DNA from 2 places in the Isoptericola aurantiacus genome. Region 1 is predicted to be linked to the other one. Evidence: predicted binding sites of a transcription regulator. Region 1 holds the regulator's gene; the other holds the start of a gene.
What was found. Region 1 encodes LexA, which represses DNA repair genes until DNA is damaged. Its sites were predicted from a motif close to TCGAACANNTGTTCGA; they were not measured.
Positions count from the first base shown of each region.

Region 2: a site for LexA is predicted at 3,654-3,669, ahead of ACIQLL_RS07890 (Rv2578c family radical SAM protein). Genes of this name have one in related genera too.

Region 1 covers NZ_JBJBAE010000004.1:210,860-217,947, reverse strand. The annotation lists gene ACIQLL_RS13355 (HelD family protein) at 1-2,205, shown strand, start outside; gene serA (phosphoglycerate dehydrogenase) at 2,249-3,487, shown strand; gene ACIQLL_RS13345 (DUF5302 domain-containing protein) at 3,503-3,685, opposite strand; gene nrdR (transcriptional regulator NrdR) at 3,726-4,217, opposite strand; gene ACIQLL_RS13335 (LysM peptidoglycan-binding domain-containing protein) at 4,306-4,647, opposite strand; gene lexA (transcriptional repressor LexA) at 4,876-5,628, shown strand; gene ACIQLL_RS13325 (L-lactate dehydrogenase) at 5,653-6,612, opposite strand; gene ACIQLL_RS13320 (ATP-dependent DNA helicase) at 6,623-7,088, opposite strand, start outside.
Region 2 covers NZ_JBJBAE010000002.1:243,332-250,419, forward strand. The annotation lists gene ACIQLL_RS07870 (peptidylprolyl isomerase) at 1-779, opposite strand, end outside; gene ACIQLL_RS07875 (MBL fold metallo-hydrolase) at 963-1,709, shown strand; gene hisS (histidine--tRNA ligase) at 1,763-3,133, shown strand; gene ACIQLL_RS07885 (VOC family protein) at 3,173-3,556, opposite strand; gene ACIQLL_RS07890 (Rv2578c family radical SAM protein) at 3,678-4,787, shown strand; gene ACIQLL_RS07895 (hypothetical protein) at 4,831-5,901, shown strand; gene ACIQLL_RS07900 (PPOX class F420-dependent oxidoreductase) at 5,923-6,396, opposite strand; gene aspS (aspartate--tRNA ligase) at 6,513-7,088, shown strand, end outside.

The DNA.
Region 1 (7,088 bases):
GCCCGGCTCGACGAGCTGCGTGCCGTGGCGCGCGAACGTCTGGCCGGCGTCCGCCGGGAGGGGCCCTCCGGCTCCCCGCAGAACCGCAGCGAACGGGACGCCTTCGCGACCATGTACGCCGACCGGACCGCCCGGCTCGACGCCGTGGAGGACCGGCTCGTCTTCGGCCGCCTCGACCTGGACGACGACGAGGTGCGCTACGTCGGCCGGCTGGGCCTGACGGACGACGAGCACCGGTCGCTGCTCACCGACTGGCGGGCGCCCGCCGCCCAGGCGTTCTACCGGGCCACGGCCCTGCACCCCGACGGCGTCCGCCGTCGTCGGCACCTGGTCACGACCGGCCGGACGGTCAGCGGGCTCGAGGACGAGGTGCTCGACCTCGACGCCGTCCACGACGGCCTGGACGCCTCGACGCTGTCCGGCGAGGGGGCGCTGCTCGCCTCGCTCGCCGCGCGGCGCACCGGGCGGATGTCCGACATCGTGGCGACCATCCAGGGCGAGCAGGACCGGATCGTGCGCGACGACCTCGGTGGGGCGCTGGTGGTCCAGGGCGGTCCCGGGACGGGCAAGACGGCGGTGGCCCTGCACCGCGCCGCCTACCTGCTGTACGCCCACCGCAAGGTGCTCGAGCGCTCGGGGGTGCTGCTGGTCGGGCCGAGCCGGGCGTTCCTGCGGTACATCGACCAGGTGCTGCCCTCGCTGGGCGAGACCGGCGTGGTCGCGACCACGATCGCCGAGCTGCTCCCCGGAGTCCGCGCCGACGGCGTCGACGACGGCGCGGTCGCCGAGGTCAAGGGCCGCCTGCTGTGGCGATCGGCGGTCCGGCGCGCGGTGCGCGCACGCGAGCGCGTGCCGCAGCACGACGTCGCGGTGCGGATCGACGGCGTCGACCTGACGGTGCTCCGGCGGGACGTGCGCGAGGCGATCTCCCGGGCGCGACGCACCCACAAGCCCCACAACGAGGCGCGGGCCACGTTCGTGCGCGAGATGCTCTCCCGGCTCGTCGACCAGTACCGCACCCGCACCGACTCCGAGCTCTCCGAGCACGACGTCGCCGTGCTCACCGACGACCTGCGCTCCGACCGGGACGTCCGCGTGGCCCTGAACCTCGCCTGGTTCCCCATCTCGCCGGAGAAGCTCGTCGCCGACCTGTGGTCCAAGCCGCACCGGCTCGCCGAGGCGGCGCCCGAGCTGACCGCCGCCGAACGCCGGCTGCTGCGCCGCTCCCCCGAGGCCGCCTGGACGGAGTCCGACGTCCCGATCCTCGACGAGGCCGCCGAGCTGCTGGGCGAGGACGACTCGGTCGCCCGGGCCGAGGCGCGCGCCGCCGAGGCGCAGCGCGCCGCGGACCTCGCCTACGCCAAGGACGTGCTGGAGTCCTCCGGCGCCGGGGGCGGGCTGGTCGACGCCGAGACGCTGGCGGCCCGGTTCGCCGATTCCGGCCCCGTGCTGACGACGGCCGAGCGCGCCGCGAGCGACCGCAGCTGGACCTACGGCCACGTCGTGGTCGACGAGGCACAGGAGCTCAGCCCGATGGCGTGGCACGCCCTCGTGCGACGCGTCCCCACGCGTTCCCTGACCATCGTCGGCGACGTGGCCCAGACGTCGTCGGCCGCCGGGACCCGTTCCTGGCAGGACGCCCTCGACCCCGTGCTGCGCGACGGCTGGCGCCTCGCCGAGCTGACCGTCAGCTACCGCACGCCGGCCACGGTGGCCGACGCGGCCCAGCGGGTCGCCGCCACGGCCGGGCTGCCCGTCTCACCCCTCACCGCGGCCCGCGACGTCGAGGACGCGCTCGTGCTCGTGAAGTCCGCGGAACCCGTCGCGGACGCGGCCCGGCACGCCGCCGGGCTCGCGGTCGAGCACGTCGCGGCCGACGGCGCCGGTCGCGTGGCCGTCATCGCCCGCGAGGACGCGGTGGACGCGCTGCGCACGGGGCTCGCCGAGGCCCTGACGACGGCGCTCGGGGGCACCGAGGCAGCCCGGCTCGCCGACCAGCGGCCCGAGGACGCCCAGGTCCTGGTCCTGACCCCGCGCGAGGCGAAGGGCCTGGAGTTCGACGCGGTCGTCGTCGTCGAGCCCACCGACGTCGCGGCAGGTCCGGGCGGTTGGGGCGATCTCTACGTGGCCATGACGCGGCCGACGCAACGCCTCGTCGTCGTCCACGAGGGCGAGCTGCCGCCCGGACTCGTGCACGATGGGTGAGACGCGTTTGTGAGCCGGGGTCATCCCGGCGCATCATAGGGTCGTGCTGCGCGCCCTCCTCCTCGAGAACATCCACCCCGACGCCGTCCAGATCCTGCGTGACGCAGAGATCGAGGTCGAGGTGCGCCCCGGCGCCCTCGACGAGGACGAGCTCATCGAGACCCTCACCGACTTCCAGATCCTCGGTATCCGGTCCAAGACCCAGGTCACCCGCCGCGTCCTGGAGTCCCTGCCGGGCCTGCTCGCGGTGGGGACCTTCTCGATCGGGACCAACCAGATCGACCTCGAGGCCGCCGCCGCCCAGGGCGTGGCCGTGTTCAACGCGCCGTTCTCCAACACGCGCTCCGTGGTCGAGCTCGCGGTCTCCGAGATCATCGCCCTGACCCGCCGCCTCACCGTGCGGGACAAGGCGCTGCACGACGGCGTGTGGGACAAGACCGCGGACGGCTCGCACGAGGTGCGCGGACGCACGCTGGGCATCATCGGCTACGGCAACATCGGTTCGCAGCTGTCCGTGCTCGCGGAGAACCTGGGCATGCGCGTCGTGTTCTTCGACACCGACGAGAAGCTGGCCCTGGGCAACGCACGGCGCGTCGAGACGCTCGACCAGCTGCTCGAGATCGCCGACGCGGTCACCATCCACGTCGACGGCCGGCCAGGCAACGCCGGGCTGTTCGGCGAGGACCTGTTCGCGCGCATGAAGCCCGGGGCGATCTTCCTCAACCTGTCGCGCGGTTTCGTCGTGGACGTCGAGGCGCTCCGCGAGCACATCCTGTCCGGACATCTCTCCGGTGCCGCGGTGGACGTGTTCCCCGCCGAGCCCAAGAAGCGGGGCGATCACTTCGAGTCGCCGCTGCGCGGGCTCGACAACGTCGTCCTCACCCCCCACGTGGGCGGTTCGACGGAGGAGGCGCAGCAGTCGATCGGCCACTTCGTGGCCAAGAAGCTGCGCGACTACCTCTTCACGGGGTCGACGACGCTCTCGGTCAACCTGCCCAACCTGCAGCTCGAGCACACCGGCGTGGGTCGCATCGCCCTGCTGCACCGCAACGTGCCCGGGGTGCTCGCGGCCGTCAACCAGGTCTTCGCCGACCACGGGGCGAACATCGAGGCGCAGATGCTCGCCACCCGCGGCGATCTCGGCTACGTGGTCACCGACATCTCCGACGTCACGCACCGGGGAGCGTCGTCCAAGCTCATGGAGATGGCCACCACCGTCCGTCTGCGCATCCGCGACGCGTTCGAGCGACCCGAGTTCCCCCCGGGTCCCGCCGCCCGCTGAGCGGGACCGGCCGGGTCAGCCGGACTTGCGCCGGAAGATCGGCTGGACCTGGCCGGCGGTCTCCGAACCGTGCACGGGACCGGTGTTGCGTCCCCCGTCGGCGCTCGGGTGGCTCGCGGCGTGCTTCTTCGCCAAGGCCTCCTTGAAGCGTTCCTTGGTGGCGTCGTCGGGCCCCTGCGACTTCTTGTCGGCGGTCATGGCGTCCAGCATGCGCCCCCGGCGTACCGAGCGCCAGGGCTTATCGGTCCGTCGGCGCCTCGTCCGCCGCGGCCGCGGCCCGCTCGGCGTGCTCGGCGCGCAACGACGTGATGGCGGACTCGAAGTCGTCCAGCGACTCGAAGGCCTGGTAGACCGAGGCGAACCGGAGATAGGCGACCTCGTCGAGCTCGCGCAGGGGCCCGAGGATCGCCAACCCGATCTCGTAGGCGTCGATCTCCGCGCTGCCCGCGCTCCGCAACGCTTCCTCGACCCTCTGGGCCAGGAGGGCGAGGTCGTCCCCGCTGACGGGTCGGCCCTGACAGGCCTTGCGCACCCCGGAGACCACCTTGTCCCGGCTGAACGGCTCCGTCACGCCCGAGCGCTTCACGACGGACAGGCTCGCTGTCTCGATCGTCGTGAACCGCCGCTGGCACGACGGGCACTGCCGACGACGCCGGATGGCGGCGCCGTCGTCCGACGTCCTGGAGTCGACGACACGGGAGTCGGGGTGGCGGCAGAACGGGCAGTGCATCGGTTCTCCTGCGGTCGGTGCCGGGCTTCTGCCCGACTGCCCGACGAAAGTATGCGGCCGAGCCCGCCCGGTGCAAGAAGACGTGCCGCTAGTCGCGGGGCAGCACGATCACCTGCCCGACCCGCAGGTCGGACGAACGCATCCCGTTGATCTCCTTGATCTGGGCCACCACCTCACGGACGTCCTGCCCCGGCCCCGCGACCTGGCTCGCATGACGCCACAACGTCTCACCCGGGACCACCGTGTGCAGGCGGACCTCCAGCGGCTCTCCACCGTCGCCCGCGACGGCGCCGACGCCCCACCCTCCGAGCGTCAGGGCGACCAGCACGGTCAGGACGGCCACGACCAGCCGACCGCGCCTCGTGAGCCTCAGCCCTGCCAGGCCCGCGAACCCCGGGTCGCTCACCGGACCTGCGACAACTGCAGCCATGATCGGTCCCCGCCTCTCGGAATCGAACGCGTGTGCGTCATACGTATGTTCGTCGAACATCTGTACCATTCATAGCACGGCGCCCCGACACGCGTCGAGAGATCTCGAACAGATGTTTGAAGTCGATGCCGATCTGCCCTAGGCTGACCACAGCGCGACGACGGGTTTGCCCAGGTCCAAGGGCTGTCCGGCACCGGAGCACCACAGGTTCGACGACAGGAGAGACGGATGACGACGCCACGCGAGACGGACGCCGGGGCGGCCGGCACGCACGACGGCGCGCTCGCGTCCGTCTCCCAGCTCGCACCGGGTCCTGACCGCCTGACGACGCGACAGCGGCGCGTCCTGGAGACGATCCGCGAGTCCGTCGAGTCCCGTGGCTACCCGCCCACCATGCGGGAGATCGGGGAGGCCGTCGGGCTGGCGAGCCCGTCGTCGGTCAAGCACCAGCTCACCACGCTCGAACGCAAGGGGTTCCTGCGGCGCGACCCGAACCGTCCGCGCGCCATGGAGGTCGTCGACCCCGTCACCGGCCGCACGTCCGGCACGGACGAGCCCGTCGTCCCCGCCGCGCCCACGCCCGACGGGGAGAGCGACGAGACTCCCCGCCCTTCCTACGTCCCGGTCGTCGGCCGCATCGCCGCCGGCGGCCCGATCCTCGCCGAGCAGGTCGTCGAGGACGTCTTTCCGCTGCCCCGTCAGCTCGTCGGCGACGGCGAGCTGTTCCTGCTCAAGGTGACGGGCGACTCGATGGTCGAGGCCGCCATCTGCGACGGCGACTGGGTCGTCGTCCGGCGGCAGAACGTCGCCGAGCAGGGCGAGATCGTGGCCGCGATGATCGATGGTGAGGCGACGGTCAAGACCTTCAAGCAGACCGGGGGACACACCTGGCTGCTGCCGCAGAACCCTGCCTACAGCCCCATCGCCGGCGACGAGGCCCAGGTCCTCGGCAGGGTGGTCGCGGTGCTGCGGAGCCTCTGAACCGGGCTCCGCGACGCCGCCGGTTCAGAATCCGAACCGGCGCTGCACGGCCCGCACGTGGTCGGCAGACGCCCGCAGGCCGGCCAGCTCGACGTCGGACAACGGCGTCGCGACCGTCGTGGTCGCACCGCGCGCGTCCACCAGGGTCGGGACCGACAGGCAGACGTCGCTGATGCCCCGGAAGCCCTCGAGCCGCGTGGAGACGGGCATGACGCGGTGCTCGTCGTTGAGCACCGCCTCGACGATGCGCGTCACGGCCAGGCCGACGGCGTAGTTCGTGGCGCCCTTGCCGGCGATGACCCGGTACGCCGACTCGACGACGTCGCGGGCGATGGTCTCGCGCGCCACGTCGTCGAGCGGCGGGCGTCCCGGCAGCGCGGTCCACTCGAGCAGGGGCACCCCGGCGATCCGCGCCGAGTCCCACAGGGCGATCTCCGAGTCCCCGTGCTCCCCGGCGATGTAGGCGTGCACGTTGCCCGTCGCCACACCGCAGTGCTCCGCCAGGGCCGCACGCAGCCGCGACGAGTCGAGCACCGTGCCCGAACCGAACACCCGCTCGTGCGGCAGCCCCGAGATCTGCTGGGCCGCATAGGTCACGACGTCGACGGGGTTGGTCACCATGATGTAGATCGCGTCCGGCGCCACCTCCACCAGCCCCGGCAGGATCGCCCGCGTCAGTCCGATCGTGGCCTCCGCCAGGTCGAGCCGCGACTGGCCCGGCTTCTGCTTGGCCCCCGCCGTCACGACGACGACGTCCGCACCACGGCAGACCTCGACGTCGTCGGACCCGTGCACCTCCGCCTGCGGGACGAACATCCCGCCGTGCCGCAGGTCGAGGACCTCGGCCTCGACCTTGGCCTTGTTGACGTCGAGCAACGCGACGTTCCGGGCGGTGCCCCGAGCGAGCGAGGCGTAGGCGAGCGTGGCACCGACGGCGCCTGCTCCGACGACGGCCAGCTTCGTGGTGCTGCGGGTCTCGGTCACGGCAGCAACGCTAGGCGTCGAGGCGGCGGAGCGCAGCCCGAACCAGCTGCGGGTCCGTCGTCTTCCAGAACGGCGGCAACGAGCGGGCCAGGAAGGTGCCGTACCGGGCCGTGGCGAGCCGCGGGTCCAGCACCGCGACCACCCCCCGGTCGGTGACCGAGCGGATGAGCCGTCCGGAACCCTGGGCCAGCAACAGGGCCGCATGCGTCGCGGCGACCTGCATGAAGCCGTTCCCGCCCGCTTCCTCCACGGCGCGCGCCCGCGCCGCCTTGACCGGGTCGTCCGGTCGCGGGAAGGGGATGCGGTCGATGATCACCAGTCGGCAGGCGTCTCCGGGGACGTCGACGCCCTGCCAGAGGGACAGCGTGCCGAACAGACAGGTGGCGGGGTCCTCGCTGAACCGGCGCACCAGGGTGGGCAGCTGGTCGTCGCCCTGGCACAGCACCGGGACGTCGAGGCGCTCGCGCATGGCCTCG
Region 2 (7,088 bases), on a different contig from region 1:
TCGATGATGACGGGGCTGACGGGGGAGCCGTCTCCGGATCCCTCGGCCGTGCCCGCGTCAGCGACTGCCTGGACGGCGTCCAGGCCGGACGACACGGTGCCGAACACCGTGTACCCGCCGACTGCGTCGGACGGGATGGTCGAGTCCTGGTACACCAGGAAGAACTGCGAGCCCATCGAGGCGGCGTCCCCGCCGCGACGGGCCATGGCGAGCGTGCCGGCCGGGTAGACGTCGTCCTCCGGGGCGTTCTCCACCGGTCCGAACGAGTACCCGGGCCCACCGGTGCCGGTGGCCGTGGGGTCGCCGCACTGGAGCACGTAGATGCCCTGCGTGGTGAGGCGGTGGCACGACGTGTCGTCGAAGTAGCCCTGCTGGGCCAGCGCGACGAAGCTGGCGACGGCCTGCGGTGCCGCTGCCCCGTCGAGCTCGAGCCGGACGGTCTCGGCGGCACCGTCGACGCACAGGTCCAGGGCGGCGGTCCACGTGCGGTCCTCGGCGACCGACGGGTCGGGCAGGTCGCCGCCGTCGCGTGCCTCGGTGGAGCCGGGCGGGCAGGCGCCGCCGGCGGGCTCGGTCCCGGGGGTCGCGATCGCTGCGGGTTCCGACGACGAGGACGACAGCCCGGCGACGACGGCGCCGCCGGCCACCAGGGCGAGGATCGCGCCGATGGCGATGATCACGCCGATCCGGCGCTGCCGGTCCTTCCGGGCGCGCCGACGCTCGTCCCACTTCTCCTGGCGCTTGCGGGCGTAGTCGCGTTCGCGCTTGCTGGGCGCCACCGTCGGTCGTCCTCCTCGTGCCGTGCCTGCCGTACCTGCCGGGTGCGGGCCGTGCCCGCGCGCGGGCCGACCGCGCGTGCGCACAGTCTAGGGCGCGGCACCGGGGTCAACCGCTCGAGAGCCGTCACGGCGCCCTGTGGACGGCACGGACGGGGCCGGCGGGCACCGGCTACGGTGGTCGCCATGGAGCTGCACGTGGTCGTCGCTCCCGTGTTCGGGACCAACTGCTGCGTCGTGGTGGCCGACGCCGTCGATGCCGACGGACGCCGGGACTGCGTCGTGGTCGATCCTGGCGCGGGCACCGCCGAGGCGGTGACCCGGCTGGTGGTCCAGCACGGCCTGGCCCCGCGAGCGGTGCTCGCCACCCACGGCCACGTCGACCACACCTGGGACGCCGCCGAGCTGTGCGTGCGCCACGACGTGCCGCTGCGTCTGCACGCGGCCGACGTCCACCGCGTCACGGACCCGTTCGGCAGCCTCGGCCTGGGTGTCGCCGGGCTCGGCGGGCCCGCCACGAGCGTGAGCGCGGCGCTCACGCAGGCGCTGGCGGACTACGGCCGTACGCCACGGGACTACCGTGCGGCGCCGGTCGTCGAACCGTTCGACGGCGCCGTCGTCGACCTGGCGGCCGGTGCGGTGACGATCCGTGCTCTGCACGCGGCGGGACACACCGAGGGATCCACCCTGTACCTCCTGGCCGGGGCCGGTATCGGCCCGGGCCCGGGTCGGGGCGTCGTGCTCAGCGGTGACGTGCTGTTCGCCGGCGGGGTGGGACGCACGGACCTGCCCGGCGCGGACGTCGACGCGATGCTCGCCACGCTGCGCGACGTCGTCGGCGGCCTGGACCCCGCGTGGCAGGTCGTGCCCGGTCACGGCCCCACCACGACCGTCGCGCGGGAGCTGGCGACCAACCCGTTCCTGCCGCGCTGAGGCCGCCGCGGACGTGTCCGCGGCGCCGTCGGCGATCTGGCAGGATCGTGCCCATGGCTCGCGTCACCCCTCTCTCCGGCTTCCCCGAATGGCTTCCCGACGGCCGCGTCGTGGAGCAGCACGTCCTGGACGTGCTGCGGCGGACCTTCGAGCTGCACGGGTTCGCCGGCGTCGAGACCCGCGCCGTCGAGCCGCTCGACCAGCTCCTGCGCAAGGGCGAGACCTCCAAGGAGGTCTACGTGCTGCGTCGCCTCCAGGCGGAGGACGACACCGAGGCGGCGGGTCCGGACGCCGGTCGCGGGGAGAAGCAGCTGGGGCTGCACTTCGACCTCACGGTCCCGTTCGCGCGCTACGTGCTGGAGAACGCCGGTCGGCTCGCCTTCCCGTTCAAGCGGTACCAGATCCAGAAGGTCTGGCGTGGTGAGCGGCCGCAGGACGGCCGCTTCCGCGAGTTCGTCCAGGCGGACATCGACGTCGTCGGCGCCGGGGAGCTGCCCTACCATTTCGAGGTCGAGCTCCCGCTGGTGATGGCCGAGGCGCTGGGCGCGCTGCGGGAGATCGGTGTGCCCGAGGTCCGGATCCTGGTCAACAACCGCAAGGTGGCCGAGGGGTTCTACCGCGGCCTGGGGCTGGACGACGTCGAGGGTGTGCTGCGGCAGATCGACAAGCTCGACAAGATCGGTGCCGAGAAGGTCGCGGCGTTGCTGGTCGCCGAGCAGGGGGCGACGCCGGAGCAGGCGGCAGCCTGCCTGGACCTCGCCGCGATCCACGGCGACGACGTCGGGGTCGTCGACCGCGTGCGTGAGCTCGCCGCGGCACGTGGAGCCGTGACCGACCTGTTGGAGACGGGCCTGGACGAGCTCGGGGCGCTGGTGGCGGCCGCCGCGGTCCGGGCCCCCGGCGTCGTGGTGGCGGACCTGAAGATCGCCCGCGGGCTGGACTACTACACGGGCTCGGTCTACGAGACGTTCCTCGTCGGTCACGAGGCGCTCGGGTCGATCTGCTCGGGCGGCCGGTACGACACTCTGGCCTCGGACGGCAAGAACACCTATCCCGGCGTCGGGCTCTCGATCGGCGTGACGCGACTGGTCTCCCGGCTGCTCTCCGGGGGGCTGGTGACCGCCACCCGCGGGGTGCCCACCGCCGTGCTGGTCGCCGTGAGCGACGAGGAGCACCGTGCGACGTCGGACGCCGTCGCCGCCGCTTTGCGTTCTCGCGGCGTCCCGGCCGACGTCGCGCCGACGGCGGCGAAGTTCGGCAAGCAGATCAAGGTCGCCGACCGGCGCGGCATCCCGTTCGTGTGGTTCCCCGGTGAGGTGCACCAGGTCAAGGACATCCGGTCCGGTGACCAGGTGGAGGCCGACCCGTCGGCGTGGCAGCCGCCGTCGGCGGACCTGCACCCGCGGGTCGTCGCGGCGGACTGATCGCGCGGCACGCGTCCTGGTCGAGGGACCGCGTGGCCGTCAGGCCTGGATCAGACCGATGACGTTCCGCGCCGGGTCGGTGAACCAGGCGATCGTCGGACCGGAACCGGGGTCGTCGCTGCGCACCACCCCGGCGTCGTCGTGCGGGAAGTCCGGGTAGCGGAGCAGGTCCACGCCCGCGGCCGCCAGCTCGAAGACCGCGGCGTCGATGTCGGCCACCTGGAGGTTGAGCACGGTGTGGTTCGCCGGCCGGTGGGCCGCGCCCTTGGGGTAGACGAAGACCGGGGAGCCCCCGGTGACGTCGAGCTCGAGCCCCATGGGCGTGCGCCGCACCTCGAGCCCGAGGCGGTCGCGGTAGAAGTTCTCGGCGGTGTCGAGGTCGTCGACGGAGTAGCTGCTGAAGGCCTGCTGGACCTGGACCATGGTTCCTCCTCGTCGGTCGTGGCGGGGGATCGGCTCGTGTCCCCGTCCAGGAAGACCCGTGCGGGACCGGCAACTCATCGGCGTCCTTGACAGCAGTACGAACACCTGTTCGAATCGGTGCATGCGATGGGACGGGCAGGCAGCAGGTGCCGACGACGGCGCGTTGCCGGGACTGGAGAGGTCCGGCCTCGCACGCCTCGGGCTGGTCCGCAGCGTCCGCACACCCGACTTCGCCGGGGTGACGTTCCACGAGGTGCTGGCCAAGAGCGCGCTGTCCAAGGTCCCCGCCGCCTCACGGATGCCGTTCGGCTGGACGGTCAACCCGTACCGAGGGTGCAGTCATGCCTGTGCCTACTGCTTCGCCCGGCCCACGCACGAGTACCTCGACCTCGACGCCGGGGCGGACTTCGACTCGCAGGTCGTGGTCAAGACGAACGTCGACCAGGTGCTCCGCGCGGAGCTGGCCCGGCCCTCGTGGCGCCGTGAGCCAGTCGCGCTGGGCACCAACACCGACCCGTATCAGCGGGCCGAGGGCAGGTACCGCCTGATGCCCGGCATCATCGGGGCGCTCGCGGACTCGCGCACGCCGTTCTCGATCCTCACCAAGGGCACGCTGCTGCGCCGCGACCTGCCGCTGATCGCGGCCGCCGCGCGCCACGTCGAGGTCGGCCTCGGTGTGTCGTTGTCCTTCGCCGACGCCGCGCTCCAGCAGTCGGTCGAGCCCGGTACCCCCACACCCAAGGCGCGCCTCGACCTGGTGCGCGCGGTGCGGTCGGCCGGGCTGCCGTGCGGGGTCATGGTGGCTCCGGTGCTGCCGTGGCTGACCGACTCCGTCGGCCACCTCACCCGACTCCTGGACGCGATCGCCGAGGCCGGTGCCACGGGGGTCACGGTGATCCCGCTGCGTCTCAAGCCCGGCACCCGCGAGTGGTACCTGCAGTGGTTGGAGCGGGAGCACCCGGACCGGCTCGCGGGCTACGGGCGGGTGTTCGCCCGCGGTGCCGACGCCCACCGTGGGTACCGGGACTGGCTCTGGTCACGGGTGCGGCCGCTGCTCGAGGAGCGTGGCTTCGCGGGATCGGGCCACCGCGCCGGCTCGGGTGCGACAGGACGTCCCGAGGACGCGCTCCGTCCGCACGAGGACGCCGACTACCCTGCCGGCGCGATGGTGCCGGGGCGGCCGGCGAGCGGCTCCGTGGTCGGCACACGCGAGGAGGAACCGCTGTTCTGACCCGCTGGGACGCGACGGCCGCGCCATGTGCCATCGTGAGTCCATGCCGAGGCGAATCCACCTCCACGTCGGGGCCCCGAAGTCGGGCACCACGTATCTCCAGTCGCGACTGCTCGCCAACCAGCGCCAGCTGCGTCGTCACGGGCTGACCTACCCGCTGGGCCGCCTGCGCGATCCGCGCATCCACTACTGGGGCGCGCTCTCGGTGGTCGGGAAGGACCACGGGCTCGATCCTGAGTCGTTGCGCGACGCCTGGCCACGGCTGCTGCGCGCTTGCCGCCGGGCCGCGGGCGACGTCGTGCTCGGTCACGAGATCCTGTCGTCGGCGACCGCCGAGCAGGCGCGGCGCGTGCTGGACGACCTCCACGGCACCGGGGCGGAGGTGCACGTGGTCATGACCGCCCGGGACCTGTCGCGAGAGCTGACCAGCGGATGGCAGGAGATGGTGAAGTTCGGCAGCGTCATGCCCTTCGGCACCTACATGCGGCGGGCACGTCGCGGCCGGCTCGAGTTCATGCGGTCGTTCGACGTGCAGGGAGTGCTCACGACCTGGGGTGCCGACCTGCCGGCCGACCGGCTGCACCTGGTCACCGCCCCGGGACCCGGCGGTGCGCGAGGCGACCTGTGGAGCCGGTTCCTCGAGGCCGTCGGCGCCGAGCCCGGCTGGGGGCCGCTCGAGGCGACCCGTGCCAACGAGTCCCTGGGGGTGCCGGAGGTGAAGCTGCTGCGGCGCCTGAACAGCCGCCTCGGCGACGAGACCCGGCGGGGCGGGACGTACGCGCCGCTCCTGGAGACCGTCGTCGTGCCGGAAGGGCTGGCACCGCGGCGCTCGCCGCGGATCACCGTCGGCCCGCAGGACCACCCGTGGGTCGTCGAGCGCAGCGAGTCCTGGATGCGGTGGGCTCGGCAACGAGGCGTCCGGATCCACGGCGACCTCGCCGACCTGCACCCCGCCGAGCCCCCGGCGGACCGGGTCGACCCGGACGCACCCCTGCCGGGGCAGGTCACCGCTGCGGCCATCGAGGCGATGGTGGCGCTGCTCGCCGAGACGCGCTCCCGCCGTCCGGCGGTCAGCGAGCGCGCCCGCCGGGCCGTCGGACGTCTGCGCGGCTGAGCCTCGGCCCCGCCGGCCCGATCAGTCCTGCTCGGCGAGCCGTGCCGGGAACCCGCCCGTGGCGATCGGCCCCCAGCGCTCGATCGTGAGGCGCACCACGGACTTGCCCTGGGAGACCATCGCCGCGCGGTACTCGTCCCAGTCGGGGTGCTCCGTGCCCGCCGCCGCGCGGTAGTACTCGACCAGGGGCTCCAGCGAGTCCGGCAGGTCGAGGACCTCGGCGGTCCCGTCGACCTGGACCCAGGCGTCGCCGAAGTCGTCGCCCTGGGACATGAACGAGGCCTGGGGGCGCTTGCGCAGGTTGACCGCCTTGGCCCGCTCCGGGTACGTCGACACGACGACGCGTCCCTCGCCGTCGACGCCGTAGGTCACCGGGCTCAGCTGGGGCCGTCCGTCGTCCCGCGTCGTGACCAGCACGCCGTTGTGACGGGAGCGCAGGAACGCGAGCAGCTCGTCCCGGGACGCCGTGGTGTTCGTCGCAATCTGCCGTGCCATGAGAATCTCCTCGCTGCGGGACGGTGGTGCCGCACTAGGATGTCACGGGCGTCGCGTACGCCCACGCCGTCGGGACGCCGACGGCGGCACCCCGAACCGTTCGAAAGGACCCCTTCGTGCTCCGCACCCACACGGCCGGCTCACTGCGGGCCGAGCACATCGGCCAGACCGTCACCCTCACGGGCTGGGTCGACCGACGGCGGGATCACGGGGGAGTGGCCTTCATCGACCTGCGCGACGCCTCCGGCATCGCGCAGGTCGTCATCCGCGACGAGGCCGTCGCGCACCCGTTGCGCTCGGAGTTCGTCCTGCAGGTCACCGGCGAGGTGTCGGGGCGCCCCGAGGGCAACGCGAACGCCAACCTCGCCACCGGTGACATCGAGGTGATCGCCACCGACGTCGTCGTGCTCAACGAGTCGGCACCGCTGCCGTTCCAGGTCTCCACCGCCCTGGCCGACACCGAGACCATCGGCGAGGAGGCCCGGCTGGCGCACCGCTACCTCGACCTGCGCCGGCCCGCGCCCGCCGCCGCGCTCCGCCTGCGGTCCAAGGTCAGCCAGGCGGCGCGTCGCGTGCTGGACGGCCACGAGTTCGTCGAGGTCGAGACGCCGACGCTGACGCGGTCCACGCCCGAGGGCGCGCGCGACTTCCTCGTGCCTGCCCGGCTCGCGCCCGGCTCCTGGTATGCGCTG